Regions from separate parts of the Virgibacillus alimentarius genome, predicted to be linked through region 1. Evidence: riboswitches for the same ligand, from Rfam matches in the RefSeq annotation. Region 1 holds a riboswitch; each other region holds the start of a gene.

The links. A riboswitch is a leader RNA that binds a small molecule or an ion and turns the genes downstream of it on or off. The one in region 1 is predicted to bind thiamine pyrophosphate.
Region 2: it holds a riboswitch for thiamine pyrophosphate, as region 1 does, so the genes downstream of both, J2Z81_RS12240 (acetylornithine deacetylase) here and tenA (thiaminase II) in region 1, are expected to answer to the same signal.
Region 3: it holds a riboswitch for thiamine pyrophosphate, as region 1 does, so the genes downstream of both, thiC (phosphomethylpyrimidine synthase ThiC) here and tenA (thiaminase II) in region 1, are expected to answer to the same signal.
Region 4: it holds a riboswitch for thiamine pyrophosphate, as region 1 does, so the genes downstream of both, tenI (thiazole tautomerase TenI) here and tenA (thiaminase II) in region 1, are expected to answer to the same signal.

The regions. Positions count from the first base shown of each region.
Region 1 is NZ_JAGIKX010000005.1:45,907-51,741, forward strand. It holds gene phnE (phosphonate ABC transporter, permease protein PhnE) at 1-103, shown strand, start outside; gene phnE (phosphonate ABC transporter, permease protein PhnE) at 100-867, shown strand; gene J2Z81_RS05150 (dicarboxylate/amino acid:cation symporter) at 1,269-2,501, shown strand; gene tenA (thiaminase II) at 2,562-3,254, opposite strand; TPP riboswitch at 3,391-3,490, opposite strand; gene acsA (acetate--CoA ligase) at 3,725-5,440, shown strand; gene J2Z81_RS05165 (hypothetical protein) at 5,526-5,750, shown strand; partial or broken gene J2Z81_RS16170 (IS3 family transposase) at 5,796-5,835, shown strand, end outside.
Region 2 is NZ_JAGIKX010000027.1:28,488-34,322, reverse strand. It holds gene J2Z81_RS12265 (thioredoxin family protein) at 1-119, opposite strand, end outside; gene J2Z81_RS12260 (AarF/UbiB family protein) at 353-916, shown strand; gene J2Z81_RS12255 (MFS transporter) at 977-2,116, opposite strand; gene J2Z81_RS12250 (alpha/beta-type small acid-soluble spore protein) at 2,260-2,466, opposite strand; gene J2Z81_RS12245 (pyridoxal phosphate-dependent aminotransferase) at 2,664-3,836, shown strand; TPP riboswitch at 4,117-4,221, shown strand; gene J2Z81_RS12240 (acetylornithine deacetylase) at 4,326-5,657, shown strand; gene J2Z81_RS12235 (ABC transporter ATP-binding protein) at 5,688-5,835, shown strand, end outside.
Region 3 is NZ_JAGIKX010000016.1:11,353-17,187, forward strand. It holds gene J2Z81_RS09270 (hypothetical protein) at 1-125, shown strand, start outside; gene J2Z81_RS09275 (serine protease) at 570-737, opposite strand; gene thiC (phosphomethylpyrimidine synthase ThiC) at 758-2,542, opposite strand; TPP riboswitch at 2,665-2,779, opposite strand; gene J2Z81_RS09285 (lmo0954 family membrane protein) at 2,978-3,337, shown strand; gene J2Z81_RS09290 (PspA/IM30 family protein) at 3,351-3,986, shown strand; gene liaF (cell wall-active antibiotics response protein LiaF) at 4,098-4,829, shown strand; gene J2Z81_RS09300 (sensor histidine kinase) at 4,826-5,835, shown strand, end outside.
Region 4 is NZ_JAGIKX010000003.1:143,978-149,812, reverse strand. It holds gene J2Z81_RS03935 (thiazole biosynthesis adenylyltransferase ThiF) at 1-255, opposite strand, end outside; gene J2Z81_RS03930 (thiazole synthase) at 252-1,019, opposite strand; gene thiS (sulfur carrier protein ThiS) at 1,021-1,224, opposite strand; gene thiO (glycine oxidase ThiO) at 1,257-2,345, opposite strand; gene tenI (thiazole tautomerase TenI) at 2,346-2,999, opposite strand; TPP riboswitch at 3,124-3,233, opposite strand; gene bioW (6-carboxyhexanoate--CoA ligase) at 3,411-4,187, shown strand; gene bioA (adenosylmethionine--8-amino-7-oxononanoate transaminase) at 4,187-5,545, shown strand; gene bioF (8-amino-7-oxononanoate synthase) at 5,535-5,835, shown strand, end outside.

The DNA.
Region 1 (5,835 bases):
TTTTCTGGATTATGGGAAAACAGCTTCTATTATTATGTATACATTAATTGTTGTATTATTGATCGATTACCTTAGTACGAAAATAAGGGAGAAGTTAACATGAGTCGAGTACGGCGAATAAGCATTATGATGGCAATATTATGCATTTACATATGGGCCTTTGCTGGTTTACCTATAGTAGAATTAAAAGAAACATCGCTTGAGGTTATATCAGCTATTTTTTCTGGACTATTTCATCCAGACTGGGGATATGTATATGATCCTGGTGGGGAAGATTTGCTTCGAGGATTGCTTGATACACTAGCGATTGCCTTGCTCGGCACATTTATCGCGGCCATTCTTTGTGTTCCATTTTCATTTATGGCTTCCAAAAATATAGTAAAGTCAAAAGCTACGGTGGGAATAAGCAAATTTATTTTAAGTTTTATACGAGTTTTTCCAGATATTGTTCTAGCATTACTATTTATAAAAGCAGTTGGTCCAGGTGCATTTGCAGGTGTGCTAGCACTGGGGATTGGTGCTGTAGGTATGCTTGGTAAGTTAATTTCAGAGAGTGTAGAAAGTGTTGATTTAAATGCAAAAGAAGCATTAACCGCTACTGGTGCAAACCCGATCAAAACATTTATGTTTGCCGTTGTACCCCAAGTATTACCAAACTTTTTTTCTTTTATTTTATACCGGTTTGAAGTGAATGTACGTGCTGCGACTGTTTTAGGAATCATTGGCGCGGGCGGAATTGGAACACCGCTTATTTTCGCTTTAAGTGTACGCGACTGGGAAAGAGTGGGTGTTATTTTACTTGGAATTATTTTGATGGTTACGCTGATTGATCTTATTTCTGGGAAAATAAGAGCTCGCTTCACATAAGCAAAATGACTAGAAAAACGATATCACGGATCATCTATGATATTTAAAAGATGCTCCGTGTAGTCAATTTACCGGTTCTGTATTGGATGAAACCCTCGAAATTTAGAATTACTCCCTGTTACTAGCTTAATGATAGAATGATTAGCCTTTTCTCAAAGTATTTCCTTCTTTATAACTTCCAACAAAAAATTCCATTGCGATTAGGAAGGTTGAAGCCCGGAGAATAGATGTTACAAAAACAATCGAAGTGTGTTAATATGAAAAAGGTCGGCTTCCATACCATGTATCTTAGTTTTAATTCCTGCCTAGTTGTTCTTTTTTATACCTCGAACCTGTATAACCCATCTTTCCAATCATTAATCTGATTTACTTAACAACAAGAAGAAAGGACAATGAATAATATGAGTTTAACAAAAAAGATTATTATTGCACTTATTCTTGGTGTAATTGTTGGTATAGGCCTTAACTTTACTTCTTCCGACTTGTTCGTAATCATAGATAAATATGCATTAAATCCTGTTGGGCAGCTATTTTTAAATTTAATTATGATGATCGTTGTACCAATTGTTTTTGTCTCCATTGTTCTCGGTACCGCAGGAATTGGCGATCCGGGTAAACTGGGTAAAATTGGTGCTCAAACGATTGCCTTTTACCTAGTTACAACAGCAATAGCGTTGATGCTTGGGCTAGGGATAGGCACTTTACTGGAACCTGGTAAAGCCGGGGTGTTTGAGACGAATAAAGCTGATTTTGAAGAGCAATCAGCTCCACCTATTATGGAAACAATCGTAAATATTATTCCGGAAAATCCATTTGAAGCAATGACAACAGGGAATATGCTTCAAATTATTGCTTTTGCTATTTTTATAGGGGTCGCACTAGCTGTGTTAGGGGAGAAAACGAAAGGAATATATCAATTATTTGAACAAGCAAATGATATATTAATCTACATTGTTAACGCAGTTATGAAAACGGCTCCATATGGTGCATTTGCCTTGGTTGCTTCAGCAATAGGTGATGCAGGATTAGATGCATTAGGATCAATGGCCATGTATATGTTTGCTGTAATCTTAACATTAATTTTACATGGAGCGATCACCTATAGCTTGGCAATATGGGGAATTGGAAAAGCAAAACCATCTAAGTTTTTTAAAGAATTTTTTCCTGCTATGTCTGTTGGATTTAGTACATCTAGCTCAAGTGCAGCATTACCAGTTTCGATGAAAATTGCCCAGGAAAAACTAGGTATTAAAAAGTCTATTAGTAGTTTTGTGCAACCGCTTGGAGCTACGATTAATATGGATGGGACTGCAATTATGCAAGCCGTAGCAACGGTGTTTATATCCCAAGTCTATGCAATCCCTCTCGGACTAAACGATATGTTAATGGTGGTTCTGACAGCTACACTGGCAAGTATTGGAACTGCTGGTGTACCAAGTGTCGGGTTAATTATGCTGGCTATGGTCTTGAATCAAATTGGTCTTCCAGTTGAAGGTGTCGCACTTATAGTAGGGGTTGATCGTCTTTTAGATATGCTTCGGACTTCACTCAATATTACCGGAGATGCAGCTTGTGCATATGTCATTTCTGAAAATGAAAAACGAAAAGAAAGTAAATTAGCTAAATCATCCTAAAACAAAAAGGTTGTCTCAAATTAGGTTGTAATAACCTAATGAGACAACCTTTATCTATTATTAAACGCTAGCACGGACTTCTACTGGCCACATTTCCTTGTTCTCTGCCATATCCCAGAACATATACTCAAAATAGCTTGTTTTTACAACAATTTCTTCAATAAAAGCAAGTTCATGCTCAGGTTTACCTTTAGCGATTGTATTGATTAAATCAATACAATCATTTGCTAACGCTGTGAATTCATCAGATGAATACATTTGTACCCAGTTTCCGTAAAATTCATGTTCTAAAGCACCAGGCACCTTCGCCAGTGACTTGCCAATGTAATTATAACTCCAAGCGCATGCAAGTACAGAGGCGACAACATTTTCAATGCCTCCACGCTGCGAAACATTTAGCATATAGCTTGTATACGCGGTTGTAGTAGCAGCTGCTTCTGTGTTTTCTAATTCTTCATTGGATATGCCGAACTTACTTGCATATTTACGGTGAAGATCCATTTCCATATCTAATGTTCCGTGAAGCAGATTTGCAAAAGTAGTCATGGTATCTAAATCTGTAGCTTTCGCACTTCCTAAAGCAAATAGACGTGAATACTCAATAAGATAAATGTAATCCTGTTTCATCCAATGCTTAAATTTTTCTTGATCTAGCCAGCCTTCTCCAAGTCCTTTTACAAAAGGATGTTCTAAATAAGACTTCCAAATAGGTTCTACTTTGTTCCATAACCTGTCTGTGAATAAATTTTCCATTTTATATATCTCCTTTTTCCTGTATTTACTAGAAACAAAGACCAAACTGTTAAATCGATCGACCTCCTAAAATGATTAAGAGGAAACGAAAAACCCATTCTTTCATTGGTAGGAAGAATGGGTTATGCGCATACAAATATCGCATGTTCCACTTCCCTACGCTAGTGCAAACTAGATCAGGTTCAAAGGGTCAAGCTTCCTCTCTCAGCAATTAAATTGCTCCCCTAGTGAAATGAAAAAATATTAAGTTATTTAACTATTAATGCCATTAAATCATATCTGATTGTATAAAGCAAGATAGCTTCATAGAGGTATAAGAAAATTTTTATAGGCAATCTAAGCAAAATTACTTTAAAAATGTCACAAAATGTTCTAAAATAAATATATAGACAAAATTGTTACAATAAAGTGTAATTACACAATTTTTAAAAATTAATAGAATTCCAAACTAAACAACATGAGGTGATAACATGGACATGCAACGTATACCCGCTCAGAAAGGGAAGTATAATTTACAAGATTATGATAAAATGCGAGAAACATTCTCATGGGAGGATGCGAAAAAGCATTTCAGCTGGAATGAGACTGGAAAGGTGAATATAGCATATGAAGCTGTTGACCGACATGCACAAAATCCAAAATTAAAAGATAAAGTTGCTTTATATTATTCATCTCCTGATAGAGAAGAACAATTAACCTTTGAACAAATCAGTAAAAAAAGCAATCAGTTTGCAAATGTATTAAAAAAGCATGATGTTCAAAAAGGTGATCGTGTTTTTCTATTTCTACCAAGGAGTCCTGAATTTTATATATCATTTTTTGGAATTATAAAAACCGGTGCGATTGCTGGACCACTATTTGAAGCATTTATGGAGCAAGCTGTTCGCGATCGCTTGCAGGATAGTGAAGCAAAAGTTTTAATAACCACTCCAGATCTCTTGGAGCGTGTTCCGCAAAAGGATCTTCCGGAACTAAAAAAGATCATTCTTATCGAAAATCATAATGAAACAGCGGATAAGTATATTGATTATAAAGAAGAAATGGAAAGTGCATCAAGTGATTTTGATATAGAATGGGTGGACTTAGAAGATGGAATGCTCATTCATTATACCTCTGGTTCAACTGGAAAACCAAAAGGCGTTTATCATGTTCATAATATAATGATTCAACAATATATTACAGCAGAATGGGTACTTGATCTAAAAGATGATGATGTATACTGGTGTACGGCAGATCCAGGATGGGTCACTGGAACATCATACGGAATTTTTGGCCCATGGTTAAAAGGAGTTTCAAATGTTGTCCGTGGTGGACGATTTTCACCAGAAGCTTGGTACGATACAATCGAAAAATACAATGTATCCGTATGGTATACAGCACCAACAGCATTACGAAAGTTAGTTAGTGCAGGAGAAGATGTTGTAAAACGATTTGATTTATCATCCTTACGTCATGTAATGAGTGTGGGTGAGCCATTAAATCCGGAAGTAATCACTTGGGGATTGGAAGCGCTTAACCACCGAATTCATGATACATGGTGGATGACAGAGACTGGAGCACATATTATTGTGAATTTCCCTTCTCAAGAAATACGTCCTGGTTCCATGGGAAAACCAATTCCAGGTATTGAAGCATCTATCGTTGATAATGAAGGAAATGAACTACCGCCAAACCAAATGGGTAACCTGGCTATTAAAGAAGGTTGGCCTGCAATGATGCGTAAAATCTGGAATAACCCTGGTAAATTTGAGAGCTATTTTGTTAATGGCTGGTACCTCTCTGGTGATAGTGCCTATCGCGATGAAGACGGATATTTTTGGTTCCAGGGCCGATTAGATGATGTCATTAACACATCTGGTGAACGAGTTGGGCCATTCGAAGTAGAAAGTAAATTGCTCGAACATCCAGCTGTGGCTGAAGCTGGTGTGATTGGTAAGCCACATCCTGAACGCGGCGAAATCATTAAAGCCTTTATTTCCCTAAACGAGGGATATGAAGATGCATCCGAATTATTGGAGGATATTCGCCAATTTGTAAAAACAGGTTTAAGTGCCCATGCAGCGCCACGTGAATTAGAAGTGACAGATGCTATACCTAAGACCCGAAGCGGTAAGATTATGCGTCGTCTTCTAAAATCACGGGAGCTCGGATTACCAACAGGTGATACTTCAACATTAGAAAAATAGGTTTTAGAATGAAAAAATACAAGACACGTTCTTTGATGTGCACCCCTAGAGTTAGACCAAAAGTCTAATTTTAGGGGTGTTTTATATGGCTAAGTATGATTTAGCATTTAAACTGGCAGTTGTAAAAGCGTATTTAGCAGGTGAAGGTGGATACAAATTGTTAGCCAATAAATTTGGTATTCCAGCTAAGCGAACCACTGCGTGTGGAGAATGCTTACTTAAAAAAGCTCCGAGCTTCAGGGAAAAATATTCCGAGCCGACTGCGAAAACAGAATCTAGAATCATCCACGAACTACTAGGAAAATTCTGACTAGCAGTAATCCTTGAAGCGACAAAATTTCCAAAGGCTACTTATATGTATTGGCAGAAAAGATTCAATGAAACTAACCCAGATA
Region 2 (5,835 bases), on a different contig from region 1:
TTATCCTCTGGTAACGTAAAGTTTTTATAAACATGATGAAAACCATCTTTTAGTTTATCCAATGTTTTTGTATATTCTTCAGATGTTAATCCCTTATTAAACCAACCATTTAAATCCACTTTCGATCGACTCCTTTTATGATGATAACTATTTTCAGTATAAGCGATTGAATTACTAACGTAAATGGAACTGCTTTAAACAGAGGGTTATGCATTGTTGTTCATTTTCATATATAATAAAACAAAAGAAAATTCTTTTGATCAGCGGGCCGAAAGGAGCAGTTCATTTGAAAACGACTGCCGAATTAGCAAACAGCGTCAAAATAAAAGAATACAAAAACGGAGTATCGATCTTGGAAAAAGATGAGCTTCTAGAATTTATCGGGAAAGGTAGAAGTGCGGTTGTTTTTAAAATGAAACATACAAACAAAGCACTTAAAATATTTTTCCCGACATGTGCACAAATTGCTAAAGAAGAAGCTGACATATATAGAGTACTTGAAGGGAACGTATATTTCCCAAGATTATATGAAGCAGGTGATAATTACTTAGTAATGGACTATATTCAAGGGGTAACATTATTTGACTGTCTGGCCCAGGGGATAGAACTTAACGAGTTAGTCATTCAACAAGTGGACAAGGCCTTACTTTCTGCGAAACGGCTCGGACTTAATCCTTCAGACATCCACCTTAAAAATATTATTTTACTGCCCGAAGGAAAAATTAAAATTATTGATGTTGCCAGATTTAGACAAACGAAAGATTGCCGCCAATGGAAAGATTTAAAGAAAGCTTTTTTTAAGTTTTACAAAAAGAATTTCTTTCCGAAAAAAATTCCTGTATTTTTATTAAATTTCATTGCATTTTTATATAAAAAGGTAAGTTTCTCATTGCCTGTTGTATACACTCTTTTTTAAACAAAAAATGCCGTTTGCACGATTGCTTTATCGTCAAACGGCATTTTTTTGAGGTTGTAATTATTTTTTCTGTGATCCTTTCGAAATAACCCATACAATGAGTGCAATCAATAACATAAGGCCAGCACTAACTAAAAATGGAAGCCCTAATACTTCAGCAACGGTTCCTGAAATAAAAGAACCTGCAACTGCCCCTAGCGAAAAGAAGGCATAAAAAATACCATATGCTTTCCCGCGATCGACTTTGGAAGATGTTTCTGCAACAATTTGATTCATCGAAGGAAAGACAAGTGCAAATCCGCCACCATAAACGATCATAGCGAAAATACTGCTAAGGAAACTAGGGATAAAGCTCAGCATTGCAAGTGCGATAGCGATAAATGCAATACCGGTTAAAACAAGTCCCAGAGATGCGTACCTGTCATAAATTTTATTGATTGGTGTTAAAAAGATAATTAAAGCCACGATTCCAAAAATACTTAAAAGCATTCCGGTTGTTTCGGATGTAAGACCTAAATCATCCACTTTTAAAGGAAGTGCAAAGGCCAACGTGCCATTACTTACCATTAATGCAAAAGCAGCGAGGGAAGCTTGCATCAGGAGCGGATGTTTTAGGAGAGGAATAAAATGTTTCAGAGCAACTTTGTTTCTTTCACTGGAAACGAAGGATTCTTTAATAAATCTTGCTATTAATATAGAAGATATGATAAATAAGCCTGAAATCATTAAAAAAACAGATTCGACGGAAGCCCGTGCTGCCATAATTCCGCCGATAGCGGGGCCTATAATAGCGGCAATCCCAATACTCGCTCCGGTAAAGGCCATTGTTTTTCCTCTTGATTTATTGCTAGACATATCACCAACATATGCAAAAGCAGCCGGAATTAATATTCCTCCCGCAAGCCCGTGCAGGAGTCGGAAAATAAAAAGCTGTTCGCCAGTTTGTGCGTACGGATAAAAAAATAAAACAATGGCAACCGTAACCATCCCGGTAAGCAGCATTCGCTTACGTCCAAATCGATCAATCCAATGGCCGCCAACAACATTTCCAAGCATATTTGTAAGGGAATAAACTGCGACAATCGCTCCTGCTAAAATATGAGAAGCCCCTAATCCGAGTGCATAAGGGGTGATGATTGGCAACTGTACGAATGTATCTAAAAATGCAACAATGATAATGAAATAAAGTAGCTTGTTCATGTAATCGACCTTCTCTTTCTCTATACTTCTTTCATTATAACGCTCCATAAGTTGCCTGTCACTTTATGTATGATAAGATTCATTTTTTTGTAATAAGACTGTCTCATAGGAAGATAATCTCCTTAAAGACAGTCTCATTACGGCTACGAATTGTTCCTATTGTTCATACTTTCTTCGGCGATTTGGATCATTCGTTTGACCATTTCGCCACCTACCGATCCATTTTCACGTGCAGTTGTGTCAGCTCCAAGCTTTACATCAAATTCATTTGCAATTTCTTCTTTCATTGCATTTACTGCATTTTCCGCTTCAGGCACTGACAATGCATTTTTGCTTCTGTCATCCGCCATCGGTAATCCCTCCTTGGGATCGTTGAACAATTGGATGAACAGGATCACCTGTTCATCCTTTATTTTAAGCAGAAAACATTCTTTTATCCGTTCCAAAATATGGGGATATAAAGTAATTTTCAATCAAATTTGAATCTTTACAAAATGAATAGAAATCGCTATGATAGTACCAATTATGGACATTGGGAGTGTTTACGATGTGGACATTTGAGCAATCGAAAACGTTAAAACGTTTACCAGAGCAATTTTTTGCAAAACTTGTTCAAAAAGTGCAGCGCCTGAAGGATGAAGGACATGACGTGATTAATCTTGGGCAAGGAAATCCTGATTTGCCGACGCCGCCTTCAATTGTAAAGGCCTTGCAAAAAGCAGCTGAAGATCCGGTCAATCATAAGTATTCACCATTTAGCGGCCATACATATTTTAAAGAAGCAGTAGCAAAATTTTATCAGAGGGAATATGGAGTGGAAGTAGATCCAAAAAGGGAAGTATCCATCCTTTTTGGAGCAAAAACAGGCTTAGTGGAGATTAGCCAATGCTTATTGAATCCAGGTGATTTGGCATTACTGCCTGATCCGGGCTATCCGGATTATTTGTCTGGTATGGCGCTTGCCGATGCAAAACAAATATTGATGCCATTGTTAAAAGAGAATCATTTTTTACCTGATTACCATGCTATTTCTGAAGAAGACGCAGAAAAGGCCAAACTTCTTTTCTTAAATTATCCAAACAATCCTACGTCAGCAACTGCGACAAAGGAGTTTTTTGATGAAACGGTAGCTTTTGCAAAAAAACATCATCTATGTGTCGTTCATGATTTTGCCTATGGGGCGCTCGGTTTTGATGGGGAGAAGCCGCGCAGTTTTCTCCAATCAGAAGGAGCAAAAGAAATTGGAGTCGAAATGTATACGATGTCAAAAACATATAATATGGCAGGATGGCGCGTCGCTTTTGCAGTAGGCAATCCATCTGTAATCGAAAGCATTGATTTAATCCAGGATCACTTGTATGTAAGTTTATTCGGCGCCATTCAGTATGCGGCGGCCCAGGCACTTCTTGGAGATCAGACTGCTGTAAGAGAACTGGTTCAAACTTATGAGCGCCGGCGCAATCGTTTTATCAAAGCAGTGAAGGAAATTGGCTGGAAAGTGGATATGCCAAAGGGGACATTCTTTGCCTGGCTTCCGGTTCCAAGTGGGTATACTTCACAGGAATTTGCTGATTTACTGCTTGAGAAAGCCCATGTTGCTGTGGCTCCTGGAAATGGATTCGGATGTACAGGTGAGGGATATGTACGGGTTGGACTGCTTGATTCAGAAGAAAGATTAGAGGTAGCTGCCAAACGCATAGGAGAATTAGGTTTGTTTTAGGAAATAAAGGACTTGCGTTAAAGCAAGTCCTCCCTGAATTTAAGTCGAAGGTCGATTTGATTTGCTGTATTTCTTCTCATCTTTTGTTTTCATTGCATTTAACTCTTCTTTGCTTTTGTTTTTTGTTTTCGTTTTATCTTTTGCCAATGAAAATGCCTCCTTTATATTTAGTATGGTACACTTCATAAAAAATAATAGGTTAAAAAATTTTTCCCTTGTTTAATCTTGCAATCCATGTATAATTGTTAATGAATTCAAAATAAAATAATCGATTTAAAATGATCACCTCTAGGGGAGCTTTATGAAGCTGAGAAAGACGCAAACAGTCTTGACCCTTGAACTTGAACTAGTTAGTACTAGCGGAAGGAAGCGGTGTGGTATTTTGTATATTTTTGTATTGGCAACAATACAGATATTTGACGTACGATACATGCTAAAGCCACTTTCTTCGTGAAAGGGCTTTTTTTAATGGAAATGGAGGATTATCAAATGGAAAAAGATATCCAATCGATTATGAAGCAGGTAGATGAGAGGCAAGAAGAACTGCTTGATTTATTAAAAACATTAATTCGTTTTAGGACACCTGCACCACCAGCACGAAACACGGAAGAGGTACAAGCATATATTGCATCATTTTTAAAAAACAAAGGTTTTGATATTGACACGTGGGATGTATATCCGAATGACCCGAATGTTGTCGGAGTATTAAAAGGAAAAGAATCGGATGCTTATCAGAGCCTAATGATTAATGGTCATGTTGATGTTGCAGAAATTGGAGAGGATGAACAATGGGAAGTTGATCCGTTTATCCCGGTTGTGAGAGATGACGTGATCATTGGACGCGGAGCAGCAGATATGAAAGGTGGGCTTGCTGGAGCTTTATTTGCGATTCAACTGCTTTTTGAAGCCGGCGTTGAACTGCCGGGAGATCTGACTTTTCAATCGGTAATCGGTGAAGAAGTTGGAGAAGCAGGTACACTGGAATGCTGCAAGCGGGGTTATGAGGCGGACTTTGCCGTTGTTGTGGATACGAGTGATTTAGAGATTCATGGTCAAGGCGGTGTGATAACAGGGTGGATTACGATTAAAAGTGAGAATACGTATCATGATGCGACCAGAAGAAATATGGTCCATGCAGGTGGAAATTTATTCGCAGCAAGTGCCATTAATAAAATGGTGAAAATTTTAAATGGTCTGGAGGACCTGGAGCGCCACTGGGCTGTGACGAAAAGTTACCCTGGTTATCCGCCTGGAACAAATACGATTAATCCCGCTGTAATTGAAGGGGGGCGACACGCAGCATTTATTGCAGATGAATGCCGCCTATGGATTACAGTTCATTATTATCCAAATGAAACACATGAAACGGTGGCTAAAGAAGTAGAAGAGCACATCCTAAACGTCGCTGCAGCAGACCCATGGCTAAAGGAAAATCCCCCTCTTTTTACATGGGGAGGAACGTCTATGATTGAAGATCGCGGCGAAATTTTCCCTTCTTTGGAAGTGGATGAGAATCACGAAGCAGTGAACCTTTTGGCAAATTCACATCAACATGTTACAGGTGCAGAAGTCATTAAAGGTGTTTCTCAATCTGTAACAGATGGTGGCTGGCTTGGAGATGCAGGTATTCCAACAGCTATTTATGGTCCTGGTGATACATTCAATGCACATAGTGTTAATGAACAGCTTTCCATTTCACAATTGATAGACTACACAAAAATAATGATTAAATTTATTTATGAATGGACACATACAGCTAAAACAAAACAAGGAGTGTCAGCCAACCATGATCCATCAGCAGAAAATGCAAGCTCGATGTAAAAATAGCCTTCAGAATGTGAGGGAAATCAGATGAGCAAAGCCGTACTCGAATTTAAAGATGTGTCTTTTCAATATCAGGAAACGGACAAGTCAATAGATCTGCTTGATTCACTTCACTTCCGGGTTTTTGACGGGGAGTTTATCAGTATTATTGGTGCGAGTGGTTCAGGTAAATCAA
Region 3 (5,835 bases), on a different contig from region 1:
CACTCTCTGACAAAGTTGTGGAATCAGGAAAATTACCGGCACTAAAACTATATGGAAAAGATAAATATGGCAACGAATTATATCCAAATTATCTGCCAATTGATTACATCCGACAAAGTTATTAATTAATCAAATATAGAAAGCGGTGTGTTAACATACCAGTTTGTCAAAATTCTGGAAAGAAATGGACATGGGTGCAAACAATTAAAACAATAGTACGGCTGAAGTGTCCATATTGTGGGTCAAAACAACATGAAACGGCATCATCAAGGAAAAGGAGTCCCATTTGCTCGCTCCGTTACTGATTGTATTGCCAGTTAACGCACTATTAGATTTAACTTGGTCAAAATTTTTTATATTTCTGACTGCTATGATTATCGTTATAATAGGAACATATCCTCTCACGTTAAAGCTATTCAATGATAAAGAACCTTAATGGTAAGGTTTATGCCAAAAATAAAACGCAGGTATCTGCGTTTTATTTTTGAGTATTAAGCGAAAGCGTGCTGGCGGGGCAAATATAAAAAGCGTACTGGATTATTATAACCATCTTCAATAGAATCTTTGTTTTAGTAATAAAATACTTCTACCTTGTGGCATTTTTTACATTTATTAAAGTTGGGATGGTATTTAAATTGATGATTACAATTTTTCTGGATGTTTTTTAATCGGTTTTCTAAACGGGAAATATGCTTTAATGCAAGCTCAATTTCTTCTTCAATCTGTTGCACTTCCATGTCATTCATTCCCCCAGTATTTATTGATAAATTGTTCCACCTGACTTTTTGAATTCTTCAGCTTTTTCTTGCATCCCTTTTTCAATATCTTCTTTAGTGAATAATTTATTTTCTTTTGCATAGTTGCGTATATCTTGAGAAATTCGCATACTGCAAAATTTTGGTCCACACATGGAGCAAAAATGAGCTGTTTTTGCATTCTCGGCAGGGAGTGTTTCATCATGATATTCCATTGCACGTTCTGGGTCTAACGAAAGATTAAATTGATCTCTCCAACGAAATTCAAAACGCGCTTTTGAAAGGGCATCATCACGCTTTTGTGCATTAGGATGGCCTTTAGCTAAATCTGCTGCATGTGCAGCGATTTTATACGTAATAACACCTTCACGAACATCGTCTTTATTAGGAAGCCCCAGATGTTCTTTAGGTGTGACATAACACAGCATAGCTGTTCCATACCAGCCAATCATCGCTGCTCCGATTGCAGAAGTAATATGATCATATCCTGGTGCAATGTCAGTTGTTAGCGGACCAAGTGTATAAAATGGAGCTTCACGGCAAATTTCAAGTTGCTTATCCATATTTTCTTTAATCAAGTGCATTGGTACATGTCCAGGACCTTCTACCATGACTTGAACGTCGTGTTTCCATGCTAGTTTAGTTAATTCCCCCAGTGTTTCTAGCTCTGCAAATTGTGCTTCATCGTTTGCATCAGCTATCGACCCAGGACGTAAGCCATCTCCTAGAGAAAATGCAACATCGTAAGTTTTCATAATTTCACAAATTTCTTCAAAATGTGTATATAGAAAACTCTCTTTATGATGGTATAGACACCATTGAGCCATAATGGATCCGCCCCGAGAAACAATGCCTGTCTTTCTTTTTGCTGTTAATGGAATATATCGGAGTAAAACCCCTGCATGAATCGTAAAATAATCAACTCCCTGTTCTGCTTGTTCAATTAAAGTATCTCTGTAAATTTCCCACGTAAGGTCCTCTGCTACACCGTTAACTTTTTCCAACGCTTGATAAATAGGAACAGTACCAACAGGAACGGGTGAATTTCGAATGATCCACTCCCGGGTTGTATGAATGTTTTTTCCTGTAGATAAATCCATGATCGTATCAGCACCCCATCGGGTAGCCCATGTCATTTTTTCAACTTCTTGTTCGATAGAGGAAGAAACAGCTGAATTCCCAATATTCGCATTTATTTTTACATGAAAATTTCGCCCAATGATCATTGGTTCTGTTTCTGGATGGTTTATATTAGACGGAATAATAGCTCGTCCACTAGCCACCTCATCACGTACAAAAGCCGGATCCATATTTTCTCTAATAGCTATAAACTCCATTTCCGGTGTTATCTTTCCATTCTTTGCATAATGCAATTGGGTGACATTTTGTCCTTTTTTTGCTCTTAAAACATTTGGATTTATTCTTGGAAAAATATTGCGGTCTGCTCTTGGATCATTTTCCATTTTAAAACCATTGTCTTCTGGTTTTATTTTTCTTTGTTCATATTCTTCGATATCACCTCGTTCATCTATCCATTTACTGCGAAGTGGAGAAACTCCTTTTCTAATATCGATATCATAATCTTGATCTGTGTAAGGGCCACTTGTGTCGTACACACGCAGCGGCGGATTTCTCTCTTCTCCGAAGGTACCAGTTGTAGGACTTAAAGCAATTTCTCGCATTGGTACTTTTATATCCGGTCTTGAACCTTGGATATACACCTTTTTACTACCAGAAAAACTGGACATAATCGAGATATTTTTTTCATTCAATGACGATTTGGACATAAAAAAACCTCTCCTTTTTTTGTTTTTGAAGGACGAGATTCTAGATATACAAGCGTAGATTTTTTGAGAAATGAAAAGCCGGTTCCAAATGGATGGACCCGGCTGAATGTACGATGGCATTATCTGTAATTGCTTAACTTTCCTACGCTGGTATGAACCAGATCAGGTCCCAAGAGTCAAGAAACCTCATAGCGTTTCTTTCTCAGCCCAGCTCATTGGACTCCCCTAGTTAAATATTCATTTTGAGAATAGTATAACTAATTTTTTAGGAAAGTCAAGTATATAAACAATTTTTTGACAGTAGATTTTTATTTTTTCGTCGGATATAGAACAATATACATCTTAAGTCTTAGAACAAAATATAGCTCCGGCTCATTACGGTTTGTATGATTTTCAAATAAACTAGATCAAGTAAAGAAAAAGGAGGCGAAATAGTTGAAAAAGTTTTTGCTTTTTGTCGCAGGATTAGCAGCCTTGTTTATTTTGCTAATGAATATTGGACCAATGGTTTTATTAGGTGTCAGCATTTGGCTGCTTTATATTGTTTTTAAACAATTTCTTAAAAGTAATTCTACAGCAGGAAAGATTGGCTGGGTTATTGCTGGATTAGTCATTTTTGGAGTTGCTTTATCTAATATATATGCAGTATTAGGCATTGTTGCAGCATATGTATTATATGTGATCTTTACAAGCTGGAAAAGTGATGAAAAAGAATTAGGGACTGGACAAGTTTTGGATGCAGATGACCCATTTAAAAATTTTGAAAGACAGTGGGCAGAGTTACATAACCATTAAAAGGAGTGCTCAAATGACAAATATATTTACTCGTATAAAAGATTCAATTGCAGCAGATTTACATCACATGATGGATCAAAAGGAACAAAAAATTCCGATTGCGGCGTTGAATCAGTATTTACGTCAAAGTGAACAGGAAAAAGAAAAGGTCAGAAAGTTAGTTGAACGCCAGTATCGACTAAAAGGTGAATTTTCCAAAGAGTACCTTAAAGCGAAAGATTTCGCTGATAAACGATTAAAACAGGCAAATATTGCCGAAAAAGCTAGCGAAGAAGAAATGTACAATTTTGCAATGAAAGAACATGAAGAATATCAGGGACGAGCAGAGAGAATGAAAAACTCCCGGGAAGAAGCAATAACACAACTGGAAATACTAGAACAAAAGTATGAAGAAATGAAGCATAAATTAAAAGATATGCATTTGCGCCGGATGGAATTAATGGGACGTGAAAATATAGCGCACGCTAACCACCAAATAAATCTTGTAGTGAGTGAGGAAGCGGATCGTCCATACGCACGTTTTGCCGAAATGGAGCAATACATTGAAGGATTGGAATATAAAGTGAATAGTTCGTACTATAGAAGCACGTTTGACCGTAAGATTGCACAACTTGAGAAGGAAATGCAAGAAAACGCATCAGCGAAGTAAGTCCAATGTCTTTGTCATGCAGACGAAATTAGAAACATGGTATACTACTAAGACGCAGGCATACTGCGTCTTTTAAATTCCAAGCTAAATAACCAGAAAGGAGTTCCCTACATGTTTAAACGATTAACAACAGACACTTTGAATTGGATTATTATTATTGGGATGATTCTGTTTGTTATTGAAGTGTCCTTTTTTCATGGAGGGTTTATTTTTTCTACGTTATTTTCAGGTGCGCTCGTATACATAGGTTGGAAAAAATTTACACAATTATGGGGGAAAATCTGTTTTTGGATTGGTACAATTACCCTAATTTTTAGTGTGCTAAACATAATTGCCATACGATTTTTAATTGTAGTTGGTCTTATTATACTGATTATTCATTATGCGAAATCTAAAAATGAACCAGAGCGGATTGAACCGATAATTGAATTAGATGAAACAAAAGAAAATATAAGGGAAATAAAAATCACACCAGTATTGGATGCTGGGTTATTTGGTGATAAAGAAACAAGTGAAAAAGCATTTGCTTGGAGAGATATCAATATTCATGGATTCTTTGGTGATCGGGTCATTGATCTTAGCAGTACTGTTTTACCTGATGACACTTCAGTCATTTCCATAAGGCATATGATAGGTAATATTGTAATTTATGTACCTTATGAAGTTGAAATATGTATTCATCATAGTTCCATTTTTGGACGTGTTACCATTTTGGGAAATTACCACGGTAAATTAATGAACCAAACCATTTCCTATCAAACGGAAAATTATGTTCATACGGATCGCCGTGTTAAAATTATGACGTCTTTGTTATCTGGTGACATCGAGGTGAAGCGCATATGAATGTTGTTTTACGTCATGCCATGATAGGAATTGTTTTTAGTGTCTTACTTTCTCTTATCATGATGGGCTTTACATTTCTTACATTTCCACCAGAAGAGTGGTCGGTCCTAATGGAACGAGATGTCTGGGATATGCCTTTTCTCTTATTTGCATTAATCATTCCTGTCATGATTGGTGCTATTACCGGAATATCCGTTGGCTTGTATTGGCACAAGCGACTTCACCGTATCGATCGACAGCTAGATGAGCTAGTAAAAGGACAAAAAGTGACCATTTATGATGCACCAGAAAAAGAATTCATACAAATACAAACAAATATAAGGCAGCTAAGAGAGAAGCTGAATAAGCAAACAGAGCTTAAACAGCGTCAAGCGACTGAGCGTGCCCATGAGCGAGAAAGAACGTTACAGGAAGTAGTGATACAGGAGAGAAATCGTCTTGCCCGGGAGTTACATGACTCTGTCAGTCAGCAATTATTTGCTGCTTCCATGATGATGTCAGCAATTAATGAATCGACCCCACCCGAAGATCATGCTATCCAACAACAGCTTACGATGGTTGAGAAAATGATTAATCAATCACAGCTTGAAATGCGGGCTTTATTACTGCATTTACGACCTGTAGCCTTAAAAGGAAAATCATTAATCGACGGCATCAATGAATTGTTAGGTGAACTTACCCAAAAGGTTCCAATCGAAGTTGAATGGAAGGTGGAAACGTTACATCTAGATAAGGGAATTGAAGATCATTTATTTAGAATCTTACAAGAGTCCATTTCAAATACACTTCGGCATGCAAAAGCATTAACCATCCATGTTATGTTAATCGAACGGGATAATATTGTTATTTTACGTGTTGTTGATGATGGTGTTGGATTTGATATGGAGAAAACCCATACCAGTTCTTATGGACTGCAAAATATGAAAGAGCGTGCACATGAAGTCGGGGGAACCTTTAAAATTGTTAGTTTACCAAACCAGGGCACACAACTGGAAGTCAAAGTGCC
Region 4 (5,835 bases), on a different contig from region 1:
GGCAGCAATTGCTTTTGGTATACGCTCTATTGCGTCTGATTCAACAAATAGCTGTTGTCGTTGTAAATTACTCCATTCAACATAATCGCGATCCACTATCGTTATTTTTCCAACACCCCCGCGGACAAGTGATTCCGCATTACCTGTGCCAAGAGCCCCTGCTCCCACGAGTAACACATGCTTTTTTTTTAGTCTTCTTTGTCCCTTTTCACCAATCGGAGCGAACAGCGTTTGTCTGGAATAACGATCATTCATCCGATACTCAGCCCTTCCATTGGACTGCTTGCTGTTGCTGTTCGTTTTTTAGGAATTCTTCCAGCTTCATAACCTAAGCGGCCCGCTTCAATTGCGAGTTTCATCGCTTTAGCCATTTTTACTGGGTCATCTGCAGCAGATACCGCTGTATTTAGTAACACAGCGTCAGCTCCTAATTCCATCGCTATTGCAGCATCAGCAGGAGAACCAATACCAGCGTCGACAATCACTGGAACCTTTGTTTGTTCAACAATAAAACGTAAATGAAGCGGATTAATAATTCCTTGACCTGATCCAATTGGTGAAGCTCCCGGCATGATCGCATGGGCACCAAGTTCTTCCAGTCTTTTAGCAAGCACAACATCATCAGAAGTATATGGCAGAACTGTAAAACCTTCTTTGAGCAGTTCCTCTGTTGCTTTTAATGTTTCCACAGGATCCGGAAGCAACGTCTTATCGCAACCAATAACTTCTACTTTGATCATATCGCAAAGCCCTGAGGCTTGAGCTAGTTTAGCATGGCGTACTGCTTCTTGAGCTGTTTTTGCACCAGCTGTATTTGGTAGCAAGTTAACTTTATCTAAATCTATTTTTTCAAGAAAATTAGGTTGACTTGGTTCATAAATGTTCATGCGCCGGACAGTAAATGTTAAAATTTCAGATTCTGATACCTCTACGGCTTGTTTTTGAATATCAAAATTTGGATATTTTCCTGTTCCTAATAGTAATCTGGAATGAAATTGTTTATCGTTAATGGTTAGCATCTCAACCGCCTCCTACAAATTGGACTAATTCTATTTTGTCACCTTCAAAAATTTGAGTTTTTTCATGTGCATTTTTATCTAAAATCGTGTCATTATGTTCCACAATGATGACAGGGTTGTTTATGTTAAAATGATCAATAACTCCTTTAATTGTACGCACCGAATCAGGTACAGTTACAACCTCCCCGTTTACTCGCAGATTCACTTGCTCACCTCCTCTACACTACGTTGTTTTATTTAAAAAGGGGCTTCTATTTCCTCTCCCTCAAGAAGTTTGGCCATATTTAACCCGGTAATAGGTGCAAGAAGTATTCCATTCCGGTAGTGACCTGTAGCAATCGATAATCCCTCAAACAGCGGGTGTCTTCCCATGTATGGTGTTTTATCAGCTGTTTGCGGCCGAATCCCAGCCCAAGATTTTTCCCACTGTGCACAGGTTAATTCCGGAATCAGTTTGATAGCGCGCTGCATAAGCTGAACGAGGCCCTCTAAATGAACCGATTCATCAAATGTATTTGCTTCTTCGGTCGCTCCAATAACTAGCCTTCCATCTGGTTTTGGCACAATATAACAACCTTTTGAGAATATCGTTCGTATAACCGGGCTCTTTTTAACCCGGACGGAAAAACATTCTCCTTTTACTGGATACGTGTTCAACTTTATCCCTAATTGACTTAGTAATTGTTCACTCCACGCCCCCCCTGTTATAACTGTTTCATCGGCAAATATTTTGCCTATCATCGTTTGAACGCCTATGATTCTATTTGTTTCTTTAATAAAACCACAAACCTCCGTATGTTCCATCATTTCTGCTCCCAGACCTATAGCAGCATGAGCTAATGCTCTAGATAGATTTGGTGGGGAAACATTTCCATCGTTTGGGATATACATAGCCCCTTTTATATACTCAGAAAGGGAAGGTTCCCACTCTCTTAATTCGTTTGGAGCTATCCAAGATGCACTTTCACCTAGCTTTTTCTGAATGGATATGATGGATGCTAGTGAAGCAGCTTCTGCATCCGTTTTCGCTATTTTAAATATCCCATTTTGTACGAGTTGAATATCTATTCCTGTCAATTCTTTTAATTCCTCTGCAAGTTTTGGAAACATTCCCCTGCTTTTTCTAGCTAAGCGGAATAATGGGCTATCTTTTTCCAATTCTGATTGCGCACCCAGCATTCCCGCTGCAGCACTTGATGCTTTGCTGGCTAGCTTATTTTTCTCCAGCAGCAGCACGTTTCTTCCTCGCTTACTTAATTGGTAAGCAATGGAACTCCCAATAACTCCGCCTCCAACGACAATCACATCATAATGTTTTTTCATCATTCACTTCGCCTTCTCTAAACTTTTTCTATATGCTAATGTAGCTTGTATAGGATTCTTTGCGAGTAAAACCCCTGATAGAACTGCAATCCCTCTAGCACCTGCTTTAATTACTTCTCCCGTATTTTCAGGAGTAATACCACCAATAGCTATGACTGGCACCTTGACGGTACTTGTAATTTCTTGTAATTTTTCAAGTCCTCTAGGAGGTATACCAGGTTTTGATTGTGTATTAAAAATATGACCATAAAACAAGTAATTTGCACCTTTTTCCTCCGCTAATATTGCTTGCTCCACTGAATGAGTTGAACAACCAATTTGCAATGATGGAAACGCTCCTTTTACCAAAGCAATATCTGCGCTATGATGTGTGAGCTGCACACCAATTGTTTGCATGATGTATGCAATATCAATACGGTCATTAATAATGATCTTTTCTTGCGGAACTCCTTTATCTATTAATGTTTGGACAACATCCACTATTTCCTTTGCAGTCCAATTTTTTTCACGTATATGGACCCTATCAACATATTCATGAATCGTTTGTAGAATGCCAGTAAAAGTTTCAGCAGATTGTTGTCCTGTTGAGATAAGATGTAATTGTTTAGTGAATGGAATCACCTCCCGTTCTGGAATCGTAAACTTTTGTCTTATCAACGGAAATGACTTTTATATAAACAAAAAACCACTTCCGTTACGCACAGCGCATAAGGAAGTGGTTTCAGATTTTTAACATAACAAATAATTACACATACTAAACATATGTATAACATTCGATGTAATCCTCAACACGTTACTTCCCTACGCTGGCTTCAACCAGATCAGGTTCAAAGAGTCCCAAAGTAATCACTTTGATCTCAGCCTTTTTAAAAGGCACCCCCAGTGTTTATACTCAATATCTAGTTTTAATTTTTAATGTCTACTATTAGTCTAACATGTTTTAATTATGTGTCAATTACAAACGTTTTCGCTTTATATAAGAAAATTTCTATTGACAGGATAATTGTTACGCTTTATTCTACTATTGTAAACCTTATTTTTTTAAAGTTAACAATAGAAGGAGGTGTAATGCTTATTTACACAAGCGAAAAATACTTCAGCATCAGGATGAGAGCTTCAAAATATGCATCCTCAGAGCAAGATGAAAAACATATTTCCGGAGGCGAAGCTCTGTGTACATACGATAAAATAAAAGATACGGTAAATACACTGTTGGATAAAGCCTTATCTCATTCAAGGGGAGATCCTGATTTTATGCAGATACAATTTGATGTATTAAATGATCCCATTAAAAAAATCAATCCTTTATTCGTCTCTAATAATTCAGTGAATTCGGATAAAACAGGAAGGGAATTGGCATTAAAGTTTCTCGTTCAATCTGGGGTTTCAGAAAAAGCTATTGCAAAGGGATATCAACATTTAATAGATCAATCTGAATTAAGAGGAGCCATTTTAATTGATTACCAATCAGGTGAACGGGTTGATAACTCAAACGAACGTGGAATACGTGTATCTAGGATGGACTGGTTGCAATCAGATTTTGAAAGATGGGCTGCATTTTATAACCTCCCAACAAATCCAAGACTAAAAGAAGCACTCGTTCTTGCTACGAAAGTGAATGATCACCCTTTAGCCATTGCAGAATTATGTTGGTCAGATGATCCCGGCTATATAACTGGTTACGTAGCCAGTAAAAGATTAGGTTATCAGCGAATTACGAAAATGAAGTCTCCTGGTGATGAGCAAGGATGCAGAATTTTCTTTATTGATGGAACAAAATATACAAATTCTTATATTCATTACTTGCAAAAGCAACCAATTTTAATTTCTTGGAGGGATAAATAATGACAAAAACATTACTGGAAAAAAGTAAGGAACATTTATGGTTACCTTTTACGCAAATGAAAGATTATGAAAAGGATCCCCTCATTATTGAGAGTGGAAATGGAGTTAAATTAAAGGATATCGATGGGAAAGAATATTATGATGGTTTTTCATCTGTCTGGCTTAATGTTCACGGTCACCGTAAAAAAGAATTAGATGATGCAATAAAAAAGCAATTAAATAAAATTGCGCATTCCACATTGCTTGGGATGACAAATGTACCTGCAACAGAACTAGCTGAGAAATTAATTGAGATTACTCCAGAACAATTAACACGCGTATTTTATTCAGACAGCGGTGCAGAAGCTATTGAAATTGCACTTAAAATGGCATACCAATATTGGAAAAATGAAGGATACCAAAAGAAAAGAAAGTTTATATCAATGAACAATGGCTATCACGGTGACACCATAGGTGCTGTAAGTGTAGGGTCAGTAGAGCTTTTCCACCAAGTATACGGTCCTTTAATGTTTGATAGTTTTAAAGCACCTATCCCAAATGTATATCGGTCCAACAGTGAAAATCCAGACCAATGCCGCGATGAATGTTTAAATATTCTCGAGCAATTACTTATTGAAAATCATCAAGATATAGCAGGATTAACAATTGAGGCTATGGTTCAAGGAGCCGCAGGTATGATTGTTATGCCTGATGGATTTTTATCGGGGGTGAGAGAGCTTTGTACAAAGTACGATGTACTTATGATCGTGGATGAAGTTGCGACTGGCTTTGGCCGTACCGGTAAAATGTTTGCTTGTGAACATGAGGGAATCCAGCCTGATCTAATGACAGTCGGTAAGGGAATTACAGGAGGTTATTTACCAATATCTGCAACATTTACAACAGAGGATATATATAACGCTTTTTACGATGATTATGAAAAGCTAAAAACACTTTTCCATGGACATTCTTATACCGGAAATCAACTTGGGTGTGCAGTAGCGATTGAAAATTTGCGGTTATTTGAATCAGAAAAAATCATCGATCGTGTAAACGAAAAAGCAGAAGAAGTGAAAACATTACTGTATGACCTAGAACTACTTCCCCATGTAGGTGAAATAAGACAACTTGGATTAATATGTGGGATAGAATTAGTTAAAAACAAAAAAACAAAGGAACCGTTCCCTTTCAATAGTCGAGTAGGCTATCATGTTTCACTAAAAATGAGGGAATTAGGAATGATAACAAGACCGATGGGAGATGTCATCGTTTTTATGCCGCCATTTGCAAGCAGTAGTGATGAATTAACTGAAATGGTGAAAATCATGAAGAACGCGATTGTTGAAGTAACACAAGGAGCAGCTACAATTGACGCTTGATCAATGGCTCACCCAACGTCTCGAAAAGACAAAAAATGCTGGTTTATATCGACAGTTGCGAATCATGCATCATGGACCTCGCCCTCAAATGCTGGTAAACCAAAAAGATGTGCTTGTGTTCTCATCAAACAATTACTTAGGAATGGCTAATAAAAAAGAATTAATTGATGCTGCCAAAATCGCTTTAATTGAATTTGGAGTAGGAAGTAGTGGTTCACAATTAACAACAGGTCATTCGTATTGGCATCACAAGCTCGAAAATCGTATCACTACATTTAAGAAAACAGAAT